3 regions of the Brevibacillus sp. FSL K6-6036 genome follow, and region 3 is predicted to be linked to each of the others. Evidence: predicted binding sites of a transcription regulator. Region 3 holds the regulator's gene; each other region holds the start of a gene.
What was found. The regulator Rex, encoded in region 3, represses fermentation and respiration genes when NADH is low (regulators of the CRP and FNR family bind a similar motif). The targets are predictions, from matches to a motif close to TTGTGAAATATTTCACAA.
Positions count from the first base shown of each region.

Region 1: NST37_RS02380 (hemerythrin domain-containing protein) is a predicted target of Rex. The motif match lies at 2,323-2,340, and genes of this name have one in related genera.
Region 2: NST37_RS02830 (cytochrome ubiquinol oxidase subunit I) is a predicted target of Rex. The motif match lies at 1,279-1,296, and genes of this name have one in related genera.

Region 1 is NZ_CP150173.1:424,622-428,642, reverse strand. It holds gene NST37_RS02385 (MFS transporter) at 182-1,474, opposite strand; gene NST37_RS02380 (hemerythrin domain-containing protein) at 1,804-2,298, opposite strand; gene NST37_RS02375 (Crp/Fnr family transcriptional regulator) at 2,472-3,176, shown strand; gene NST37_RS02370 (hypothetical protein) at 3,343-3,531, opposite strand; gene NST37_RS02365 (Rieske 2Fe-2S domain-containing protein) at 3,521-4,021, opposite strand, start outside.
Region 2 is NZ_CP150173.1:518,503-522,523, forward strand. It holds gene NST37_RS02825 (class I SAM-dependent methyltransferase) at 218-964, opposite strand; gene NST37_RS02830 (cytochrome ubiquinol oxidase subunit I) at 1,340-2,653, shown strand; gene NST37_RS02835 (cytochrome d ubiquinol oxidase subunit II) at 2,675-3,700, shown strand; gene NST37_RS02840 (rhodanese-like domain-containing protein) at 3,773-4,021, shown strand, end outside.
Region 3 is NZ_CP150173.1:2,324,554-2,328,574, forward strand. It holds gene dinG (ATP-dependent DNA helicase DinG) at 1-1,528, shown strand, start outside; gene NST37_RS11690 (MBL fold metallo-hydrolase) at 1,570-2,469, shown strand; gene NST37_RS11695 (redox-sensing transcriptional repressor Rex) at 2,486-3,109, shown strand; gene NST37_RS11700 (amidohydrolase) at 3,125-4,021, shown strand, end outside.

The DNA.
Region 1 (4,021 bases), 1.9 Mb from region 3:
TTGACCATGTTAAATTATGGCAGGAGCTGTTGTATTCTGCTTCTGTTCGCAGAAAATAAAGTTTTAGACTGTATCCGTTGATTTGCTCCCAAACAAAACAGCGGAAGCCACGGACCAGAAAACAAAGTCCCAGACTCCCGCAGTTTTATTAAAGCTATCGATCCCGTTGGTTGGATACTTCTTACGTCACTCCTTGGCTCTTTATAGACACATCTTTTTCCAATGTTAATTCGTGAAATGATTTCACGCGTAGCTGTAAAAATGGGGTGAACCATAATGTACAAGCCGAAGCTAACAATCCAATGCCACCCGCAAATAAAGCGAACCGTAAACCCATTGCTCCCCCGATCATCCCTCCCATTAACGAACCAAGAGGTAAAGAACCCCACGAGATAAATCGAAATGTAGCGTTCACGCGACCTTGCAGGGCATCGGGTACAATTACTTGACGTAAACTGATGGTACTAATGCTAAACATTGAGACCCCCATTCCGAAAAGAAGCTGTCCGAGCATCATAATCAACGCAATACTTAATTCTGATCCTACTGCTAATGGAGCAAGCAAACCGCCACTTGCTGCGATCGTAGCGGAACCCACAATTGTCGGACCTACTCCAAAACGATGTACAGCCCTTTGGGCAAGCAGAGAGCCAAATAGGTACCCTACTCCTAGCGTTCCATAAATGATGCCGAGAATGCTCGCACTGATTTTGAGTTCCTGCGATGCATATAGAACATAAACACTAAAAATAACATTCCAGGAAAGGTTAAAGACTGTTGAGCAGCGCACCACTCCCCACAGCAACGGTTTTGTGTAAACCGTATGCAGCCCTTCTTTCATTTCCAGCCACATGTTTTTTGGTTTTTTCGCATCTGTCACGACTTTCTCCAACTTGCGAATCCGGGCTATGTACACAGCGGATACAAAAAAGGATACCGACGTGAACAATATTGCAAAAGGAGCGGTGATTACCTGTTCCAATCCACCTGATAAACCCGGCCCAGCAATTTGTGCGGCAGATTTACTTGTCTCTAGTTTGCTATTTCCATCAACAAGCTGCTCCTTGCTCACGACGGAAGGCAAAAAGGATGTATAGGCAACATCAAAAAAGACAGTACAGATACCCACTATGAAGGCTATTAAATATAGAACTGTCATATTCAGGAATCCAATCAAGGCTGTCAGCGGCACAATGAGCAGTAATGCACCCCTGACAAAGTTAGCGGCGACAAGAATGGGGCGCCGGGGAAATCTGTCTATCCATACACCAGCGAGCAAACCGAAAATGATAAATGGCGCATACTCGGCAAAACCAAGCAACCCCATTTGCATGGGACTGGCCCCTAAATAGAGAGCTGCCACTAATGGCATTCCTAATAATGCTACCTGAGTCCCAAACTGTGATGCAGTTTGCCCAATCCAGAGCCTGCGAAAATCTGTGTTCGTTAACAATCCTTCTGCCTTGTTACTCATGCTCGTTCCCCCATTTTCGTCACAACTCATTGCCATTCAAATTTGCATTTTTAGTATAGGGGAACTTACGTTTCAAGATCTTGCGCTTTCATTATCACAAAATGTTGGATGATTCATTTTGTTATGAAGGCCTTTGTCTGCACTTTTCGTTTATAATGCCATACCATTTACTCCTCGGTTCCGCCAGTATCTTTCCGAGTCTGCAACATTATTTTCTTCGAACAGCTCCGACAATCTCCTGTACCCTGCTTGCGACTCTTATGAATAACGGCAAAAAGCCCGTCCCTTGCATAACCGGTACGGGCTGATTCAACCTGTATCATCTCACGTTATTTTCTGCCTACCTTTTTCAACACGGCTTCCCTTTCGTTTTCATGCAGCAATTGATTGGCCATCGGAATTAACATCAGATTTTCTTTGCTCAGGTGGTCCAAAACGAGCTGCCACGCCTCACGCATCAAGGCAATCAGCCGGTGGCTGCTCTGTTTGGTCTTTTGACAGCATTCCGTTTCAGATTGAAGCTGCAGAAGGGTGGCGCGAATCCGTTCGTGCTCCTTTTTCATTGCAGAGACCGGGTGAACAAGGGTAAGGTTCGCTTGTGTGATCAGAGGAAACAAAATCTCTTCCTCTTCCGTAAAGTGGTGGAGCATATTTTGCACCAGGTCGGCTGTAAGGGCCACAATCTGCTCTTCCTTCTCCGCATCCCAATTGGAACCGGAGTATAGGAGTTTTTTCAGTGTTTCTAGCTGCTGCAACAAATGGTCGTGTTCCCCGCGAAAATATCGCAGCAATGTCGCACATTCCCCCCTTTCCACAACATTCATGATAGACCCCGTTCCTCGCCTCCATAGTGAGGATCGTCACAATCTGCTCAAAAATACATGATTTTTCTTGAAATGTGACTGTAGTCACTGCATTTCCACAGCTCCATCCGATAGAATGGTTTGGACTACTCAACAAGTATCGACGTCTGCTCGTATGAAATGGGGGAGCGCGATTGGCTAAAAGCCTTACCTTTGTCCAGCAGATCTCGCCTGACTTCCTGGCGAGGCTGTATACTCTCGCCACGGAGAGAAATTTCCCGGCCGGAGCCGTTCTCTACATGGATGGCGACCCTGCTGAATACCTTTATCTCATCTCGTCCGGGCAAGTAAAGCTGACGAAGACCACGGTTGATGGAAAAGAGCTTACCCTGCAAGTATTCGGTTCAGGCGAGCTCGTCGGGTTGGCCGGCTTGTTTGAAGCAGAGCTGGTCCACACTGCCAGCGCGGCCATACTGGAAGACGGAGCGGTCCGAGTGATCCCGCGCGCTGGCCTGGAACAGATTCTGATAAAAAACGGGGAGTATTGCGTAGACTTCATGCGTTGGATGGGAATCATGAACCGGCGCATGCAATCAAAATTCCGCGACCTGTTGTTGAACGGAAAAGTCGGCGCCTTGTATTCCACGTTGATTCGCATGTGCAATACTTACGGAGAAGAGCGGTCCGAGGGCATTTATATCAATCTTTCTTTGACCAACCGTGACCTTGCTCATTTTATCGGCTTGACCAGAGAAAGCGTAAACCGGATGCTGTCAGACCTGAAGAAGCAGCAAGTGATTGATTTGCTGCCGCATGGACATATCCTGATCAAGGATCTGACCTATCTGAAGGAAACGATTTGCTGTGACGATTGCCCGCCGGAAATTTGCCAAATATAGCTGCAAGCAAAAAGCACCCTGCCGTCTCCATTGGCAGGGTGTTCGATTGCCTGGCAAGCCGCTGTCTGTCTCTTGCGACTCTCTACTGACGCACTTTTCGGCTCAGTTCTGACCTATTCTAACTCAGTTCTGACTCACTAAACTGACTCACTTCTGACTCTTTTTCCTACTCCCGCCCCCGCTCTCGCCGATAAATCATATATGCAAGCGGAAACAGCAGAAGATTGACAACTGAAAGCATAACGCTCACTTCATATCGCTCGGCGAAGTACATATTTACCGTATACTGCGTACAAATGATGCTTCCCAAAAGCACCAAAGCCAGCAGGATGATGCCTCTGACATTATGTTTCATACGGTTTCACCCCGATTGCGTAAATACTTCCCCCTTCGATCTCCAGCTCTATTTCGGGCAGCGCCCTTCTCGGCGGCCCGGCTAACGGTTCGCCGGTCATGACGTCAAATTTGCCGTGATGGCACGGGCAGAGCAGCTCGTTTTTTTCTGTACTCCAGAAAACCGGACATTTTAAATGGGTGCAGGCATTTTGATAGGCCCTCCACTCGTCCTCTCCTACCCGTACGAGCAATGCCCCTTCGTGGTCGCTTGGATAGAAGAATTCTACTGCCTCCCCAGTTTTCACAGCTCCCGCTTCGACGATCTTTTTCCGGGGGTATTTCTCGCTTCCCGGCGCCAGCAATTGTTTGGCAGCCAGCGTCCCCCAAGGCAATGTGGAGACTGCGAACAATCCGACACCGCCCAGCACCGTTTTCATAAAAGCCCTGCGGTCCAGCGAACGTTCATTCGACCGATGGATATTGTGCGTATAATTGTCGTCCCGCTCCGG
Region 2 (4,021 bases), 1.8 Mb from region 3:
GTCAACATAGAGTGAATCGGACTATTGGAACTGGCTTTGTCCGGAGAATGGCAGGGATAAATAGCCGTTGCAGCCCAAGAGATGAACAAAGTACAAGCAAAGCTCAAGCGAAGTATCAAGCAGAGTTCAAGTAAAGTGCAAGCAAGTCTGGAATTTGGCAAGGGGAGAGCATGACAAGCTCTCCCTTTGCCTGTTAATAGCGGCGTGCCCCAATCCATTAATCTGTCTTTTGCATCACGTAAAACACGTAGCCGTAATAGCTGGAATACTTTCGGTACAGCTCAACTTCCCGGCTGGCTTCTTTCAGCGTCGCGAGCGCGTCCCGGTCGTTCTTGTACCGATCCTGCAGATGACTGATCCGCTCACACATCGGTTCATAGTAGTCATCCCACCAGGCCGAATCCGGCAGAACAAAATGCTCCTGCAAGGTGTAGCCTGCCTCAGCGATTATCCGCAGGTTTTGTTCAACCGTTTTCATGCTCGGGTAAGCCTCAGCCCAAAACCGCTCCACTTCGTCAGGACGTTCATCCCGAAGCCAGCAAAGCTCTGTTGCAGCCAGGTATCCTCCTGATTTCAGCAGAGGACGCCATGCCCGCAGCCCTTCGCCAAAGCCCATGATGTAGATCGCTCCCTCCGACCAGATCACGTCAAAGGAAAGAGGCTCAAAGGGCAACGCAAACATCGAGGCATTTACAGGCGTTATCCGATGGGAAACCCCTGCTTCCGCAGCTCGCCGGGCCAGTTCGTCCAGAAACGGCTGATGCGTATCGACTGCCGTTATCGGGCCGTCCGAAAGCTTTGCCAGCTCCATGGTCTGCATGCCCGGACCGCAGCCAACATCGAGAATGCGAGCATCGCCCGGAATGTTTTTGACATACGAAAAAGCTTTTCGGGTCGAATCATTGTTTCCGGGGCCTTCCCGGGGCAGATTGCTGTGAATGTCAAAGAAAATCTCCATGCTCATGATCAAATTCCCCCTGTTTGTCCTGCTTTCTGTTCATTCAGATGAAGAGGGGACAGGGAAACAATTTTCTGAATGAAGACAAGAAGTTATGATCCCCATCCCTCTTGAATACGAGTAAAAGAGCACGTGCAAAATGCGGACATCCCAACCACTCCTTTTCCGTTTCGTTGCTTCAAATCATACCACAGCAGAGGCGCTTTGGCCGATGACCGAGCATCGCCTTATTTTCGTAACCAATTCGCCGTTTTTCCGTAACCAATTCGTCCTTCGTTGTTCACAGCATAATGCATGCACAAGCCATATGATAAAGAGGATTGTGATCACATTCACATATAACCACTGTGAAAATGTTGTTTTCGGGAGGGGAGACAACGTATGGAACTGGACAACACGATGCTGGCTCGTATCTTGACCTCGTTGACGCTTGGGTTTCACATCATTTTTGCCGCTATGGGCGTAGGCATTCCCGTAATCATTTCGATTGCCGAATGGCTGGGCATCCGGCGCAAAGATCCAATGTACACGCTGATGGCCCGCCGCTGGGTAAAGGGCTTTACCGTGACCGTTGCGGTCGGTGTCGTGACAGGCACCTGTATCGGGCTTCAGCTCAGCCTGCTTTGGCCAAGCTTCATGAAGGTGGCCGGCGAGGCGATTGCGCTGCCGCTGTTTTTGGAGACGTTTGCCTTTTTCTTTGAAGCGATTTTCCTGGGGATCTATTTGTATACCTGGGACCGCTTTAAAAATCCGTATATCCACTGGTTGTTCTCGATCCCGGTCGTGATTGGCTCGACGGCCTCTGCCTTCTTCATCATGACGGTGAACGCGTTTATGAATGCGCCGCAGGGCTTTACGCTCGCAAATGGCGCTATCGTCGACGTGCAGCCGCTCACGGCCATGTTCAACCCGGCTACGCCGACAAAGGCGGGGCACATGATTCTGTCCTCGTATGCAACTTCTGCTTTTATCCTTGCCGCCATCGCTGCATGGAAGCTGCTCAAAGGCAACCGTCACGAGTACTACCGCAAAGCGCTTCACTTCACGGTGGCCCTGGCGCTGCTTTTTTCCTTCGGGACGGCCCTGTACGGCGATTTTGCCGGAAAGTACCTGGCCAAATACCAGCCGGCCAAGCTGGCGGCAGCAGAATGGCACTTTGAGACGAAGCCGCAGGCCGAGCTGATCTTTGGCGGCGTTCTGGACCGGGAGACGCTTGAAGTGAAGGGAGCCGTGAAGCTGCCCTATGCGCTCAGCATTCTCGCGACCGGTTCGCCAAACGGCGAAGTGATGGGGCTGGATCAAATTCCTCGCGAGCTTTGGCCGCCTCTGGTTATCCACTACTTCTTTGACGGCATGGTGGCGATCGGGATGTACATGCTGGTTGTGCCGCTTCTCTATTTTGCTGTTCGCCGCTGGAAAAAGGGGAACGTCCCGAGGCCGCTGTTGCATGCGATTTTCTGGGGAGCGCCGCTTTCAATTCTCGCCATCGAGCTGGGCTGGATTTTTTCGGAGATCGGGCGGCAGCCGTGGATTCTCGTCGGCTACATGAAAACGCAGCACGCGGCTACGACGGCGGACAACGTCGGTGAGATGCTGGTGATGTTCAGTCTTCTGTACGCATTTTTGGCCATCGTTTGCTCGCTTGTGTTGAAGCGGATGTTCAAGAACAAGCCGATTGAAGCCGAGCTGAAGTAGCGGGAAGGGAGGGTATGCGACATGGCTCTGGAAACATTGGCCATTACGGTGCTGTGGATCTTTTTGTACGGCTATATCATTATTGCGTCGATTGACTTCGGAGCGGGGTTCTTCTCGTTTTTCTGCAAAGTCACGCGGCGGGATCATATCGTCAACGCGATCATTGAACGGTATTTGTCGCCTGTGTGGGAAGTCACGAACGTCTTTTTGATTTTCTTCATGGTCGGGCTCATCGGGTTTTTCCCGGATACGGCGTATTACTACGGAACAGCCTTGCTTGTACCGGGCAGCATCTTTCTCGTCCTGCAGTCGCTCCGGGGGTCGTTCTACGCCTTTGCCCATTACGGAGCGCGCAACAGCACGGCCTACTTGTTCGTCTACGGCGTGACCGGGCTGTTTATCCCGGCTTCCCTGTCCACGGTCCTGACAATTTCCGAAGGGGGCTATATCGAGCAGATGGCTGGCGGAGAAATCGTCCTGAATATGGGCAAGCTTTTGACCAGCTCGTATTCGTGGTCGGTCGTAGCCCTTGCGCTGGTGAGCGTGCTGTACATCAGCGCGAGCTTCCTGACCTTTTATGCGGACCGGGCAAAAGACACAGCCGCGGTCAAGCTGCTTCGTTCCTTTGCGATTGCCTGGAGCCTGCCGACGATCTTCGCCAGCTTCCTGGTGTTCCTTTCCATTCACTGGCACAACCCGGAGCATTTTGACAAGATGATGGACATCAGCTGGCTGTTCCTTTTGTCCTTTGCCTGCTTTTGCGGTGCGCTTGCCCTGCAGTTGCAAAAGCGCAGCTACGGCTGGGCGTTCATTCTCGTGATGCTGCAGTTTGCCTTCGCGTTCTTTGGCTATGGAATGGCCCATTTGCCGTACCTGCTCTACCCGTACATTACGATCACGGACAGCATCAACAGCCCCGCGATGGGCAAGGCTCTGGTGATCGGACTGATCGCCGGTCTTTTCCTGCTGATTCCGTCGCTTTTGCTGCTGCTCAAGCTGTTCCTTTTTGACGCCAAGTACGTGCAGGGTCGTCCGATTCAAAAATAGCGTCCGCATATGGTATGATGGGAGACAGTGAAAGCAAGGTGAAAACCTGAGCATACAGGAGGCTGTTTGCAGATGAGCGATCAAGGCGTAAAGGAAATGACCCCGCAGGAGCTGATGGAGAAGCTGGCGGCGAAAGAAGAGCTGCAAGTCGTAGATGTGCGTGAAGTAGAAGAATGGAATGCCGGCCATATCAAGGAGGCCAGGCTGATTCCGCTCGGCTTTTTGCCGCACCGCGTAGACGAGCTGGACAAGGACGTGCCCGTTGTGCTCGTCTGCCGGAGCGGAGCACGCAGCCACATGGCGACCGAGTACTTGACCAAT
Region 3 (4,021 bases):
CGCATTGCTCATCAGCGATCTGCAGGCTGAGAAAAGAATCCTGCCTGCTCATGACATCACGATCATTGACGAGGCCCATCATTTGGAGAGTGTGGCAACCCACCATCTGGGCAAGCAATTTTCGACGGCCCAGCTCTTGTTTTTGCTGGAGCGAGCCAATCCGGAGGAGGGCAGCTATCTCCACCGTTTTGCCGAGCAGCTCTTGGCTTGGCCAGGAAATGAGAAGGCAGCGGCTGTCAATTCGGTGCGGGCAAGCATGAATGAGCATTTTCTCCGGCTCAAGGAAAAGGCCCAGCAACTGACGCAGTTGTTGTATCAGTGGGCGGCAGACCGAGGAGAAGAGACCTCCGATACCGGAAGAGATACGGTCCGTTACCAGACGCTGTCTTTTTCCGGCAAGCACGAGCGAATCCGAAAAACGGCCCGGCGGGTAATCGAATCGATGTCGATCTACGCGTCTGACCTGGAATCGCTTTTGTCTTCCATGCCATCCGGCGAAAAGCCGTCTTTTGAACTGCAAAGTCTTCATACCGATGCTGCAGGCTTGCTGAAGGAGTGGCAAGAAGGGATGGAAATGGTTCACTTCTTTCTCCTGGAGCCGGATGATGAGTATGTGTGCTGGATGGAAATCGAGTCTCGCACCCCGAAAAAGCAAGTGTACTTTCATGCTGCGCCGCTGCAAGTGGCAACACGCTTGGCGGAACCGCTTTTTGACGAGCGCAGAAGCGTGATTCTCACCTCGGCGACGCTGACAGTCAAAGACAGCTTTTCATATATTCTGGAAAGGATGGGGCTCGACCGGCTGCCAGAGGAGCGCGTCCGAACACTCCAGCTGCCGTCTCCGTTCTGTTATGAAAAGCAAGGGCTCCTGCTGATTCCATCCGATCTGCCTACATTGGGCAAAGAGAGCGAGCAGCAGTACCTCGAGGCCGTGATTCAGGGATGCGTGGATGCCATCAGGGCAGCAGGCGGCCGGACAATGATCCTGTTCACCTCCTATTCGATGCTGCGTGTGGTGTACCAAGGCTTGAAGGAACAACTGGACAACGAGCCTTATACACTGCTCGGACACGGAATCGACAGCAACAACCGGACAAAGCTGGTGCGCATGTTCCAGAGAGAAACAAACAGCGTTCTCCTGGGGACGAGCAGCTTCTGGGAAGGGGTAGATATCCAGGGCGAGGCATTGAGCTGTCTGGTGATTGTACGCCTTCCGTTTACTCCGCCGAACCACCCGATTTATCAGGCGAGGGCAGAGCAGGTAAAAGAGCAGGGCAAAAACGCGTTTATGTCGATCGCTTTGCCTCAGGCTGTCATCCAATTCAAACAAGGGGTCGGAAGACTGATCCGCCACCAGGACGATCGCGGTGTAGTTGTCGTGCTTGATACACGCATCGTGGAATCCCGCTACGGACGCTCGTTTCTCAAATCGCTCCCACCTTTCGATACGAGAACAGGCCCCTGGACAACCCTGCGCGAAGACATCGCTCCGTTTCTTCGGGGCATGCAATCCCTGTCTGATTCATAAAATGAATCAATAGTCTCACAGGGATATAGGTGATAAAATAAATGCTGTGGAAAGCGGGAAGAGCTTGGCTGTTGGTGTTGGCTGTCACAATGCTTTTGATACCCGGCTGCTCGATCGACAACCACTTGCAAAAGGCGGTAAAAGTAGAAGATCCGTTCGCAAGTGAAGACGAGAGTGAATTCATCGGGCTTGTCATCCACTATCTGGAGCTGCCGCACGGGGAAGCAACCTTGATTCGATTGCCGAATGGAAAAAACATGCTCGTTGATACCGGAAGCGCTGAGGATTGGCCCCGCTTGTTTGCGGCGCTGACCGAACGGAAAATTACCCGGTTGGATTACGTGGTCTTGACAAATGATTTGCCGGGGCACGCAGGGGGCTTCGCTTTTCTTGTGGAGCGGGTGCTTGTAGAGAACGTCATTTTGCCCCGTCCGATTGAGTCTTCGATTCGCAACGCGGCCCCGCTCAAAGCAGCAAAAAAGGCAGTGACTGTTACTGACGGAGAAGCAATCAGACTGGACGAAGATGTGATGCTCCAGGTCCTGCACCCGAGTGAACCGCTGTTCCTGTCTCCGCAAGACAACTCCCTTGTCTTTCAATTGCGGCATGACAAGTTGTCTTTTCTCTTCGCCAGTGCGATGAATGAAAAGGCCGAGGAGAGGCTGCTTGAGAAACACGCAGATCAATTGAAAGCAGCGGTTTTGAAGGTTGCTGCTCAAGGCAGCAATCAGGCTTCCTCGCAGCCATTTTTGAGCAAGGTGGATCCGCAAGTGGCGGTCATTTTAACCGGAAAGCCGAGAGAAAAGCTAAAGGATGGCCAGGAAGAAGTGCTGGAGCGGCTCGGCGAATCCTGGGTTGAGACCTACATTACCAGTCAGAACGGAACCATCACGATCCTCTCCAATGGAAAGGATTATCGCGTTTTGAAAAGAAAAAAGTAAGGAGGATCGACCGTACGTGGCCAAAAGTGAAAAGATTTCGGAAGCGGTTGTGCGCCGGTTGCCGATTTATCTGCGCTACCTAAGCTATCTGCAGCAAGTGGGCGTGACGACGGTGTCCTCCCAGCAGATGGGCAAAAATCTCGACGTCAACCCTGCCCAAATCAGAAAAGATCTCTCTTCCTTTGGGGATTTCGGCAAAAAGGGCATCGGCTATGACGTGAACTATTTGGTAGAAAAAATCCGTCAGATCTTAAAATTGAGCGAGGAAATTCGCGTGGCGCTGATCGGGGCCGGGCATCTGGGACACGCCATTAGCAATTACAATGCGCAGGTAGAGGATTACATGCGGATTGCGGCTATCTTTGACAATGACCCGGCCAAATGCGGAAAAGTGCTCGCGGGAATCACCATTCAGCCACTGGAAGAGCTGATTCAGACCGTGAAAGAGCAGAAAATTCGTCTTGCCATCCTAACAGTGCCAGCAGCGGCGGCCCAGTCGGTCGCCAACCTGCTGTTTGAGGCCGGGATTGAAGGGATTTTGAATTTTGCTCCCACCACGATTCGCACCGAACGCGATGTCAGGATCCACTATGCCGATGTGACATCCAGTTTGCAGAGCCTTGCTTATTACTTGACGTAAGAATGGAGTGTAACGATGAAAAAGACCATATTGACCCATGCAACGGTAATTACCGCAAATGACCAAAATGAAGTGATTCAGGACGGAGCTGTCGGATTTGAAGGAGCGGGTATTACGTACGTCGGTCCGACCCCCGATGATCTCTCCGGCTATGACGAAGTGATTGATCTGAAAGGGGATTATGTGCTGCCAGGCTTCATCAATACACACGGGCACGCAGGAATGTCGCTGCTCCGCGGTTATGCGGATGACTTGCCGCTCCAGCAGTGGCTCGAAGACAAAATGTGGCCGCTGGAGGCACAATTCACGTCCGAGCATGTGAAATGGGGCACATACATATCCCTTATCGAAATGATTCGGACCGGTACGACGACATTCGTCGATATGTATGATCATATGGATGAAGTGGCAAAAGCCGTGCAAGCGTCCGGGATGAGAGCGCGTCTCTGCCGCGGAATGATCGGCCTTTGCTCCGAGGAAGAGCGTCAGGCAAAGCTGCGGGATGCCGTTTCTTTCGCCCGTGAATGGCATAACCAGGCGGATGGACGCGTGACCGTCATGATGGCTCCACATGCTCCGTACACTTGCCCACCGGAATTTATCACACAAATTGTGGAAAAAGCGGAGGAGCTGTCTCTGCCGATCCATATCCACATGTCGGAGACGGAGTGGGAAGTTGGTCAGAATGTAAAGGATTATGGGGTTCGCCCGGTTGCTCACCTGGAAAAGCTGGGTGTCTTCAATCGTCCAACTTTGCTCGCCCACGCCGTTCACCTCACGGATGAAGAGATCGACGTCTTGGCAAACTATCACGTGAAGGTATCGCATAATGTCGTCAGCAACCTGAAGCTGGCAAGTGGAGTGGCGCCAGTACCGAAAATGCTGGCAAAAGGGATTCACGTTTCCCTCGGA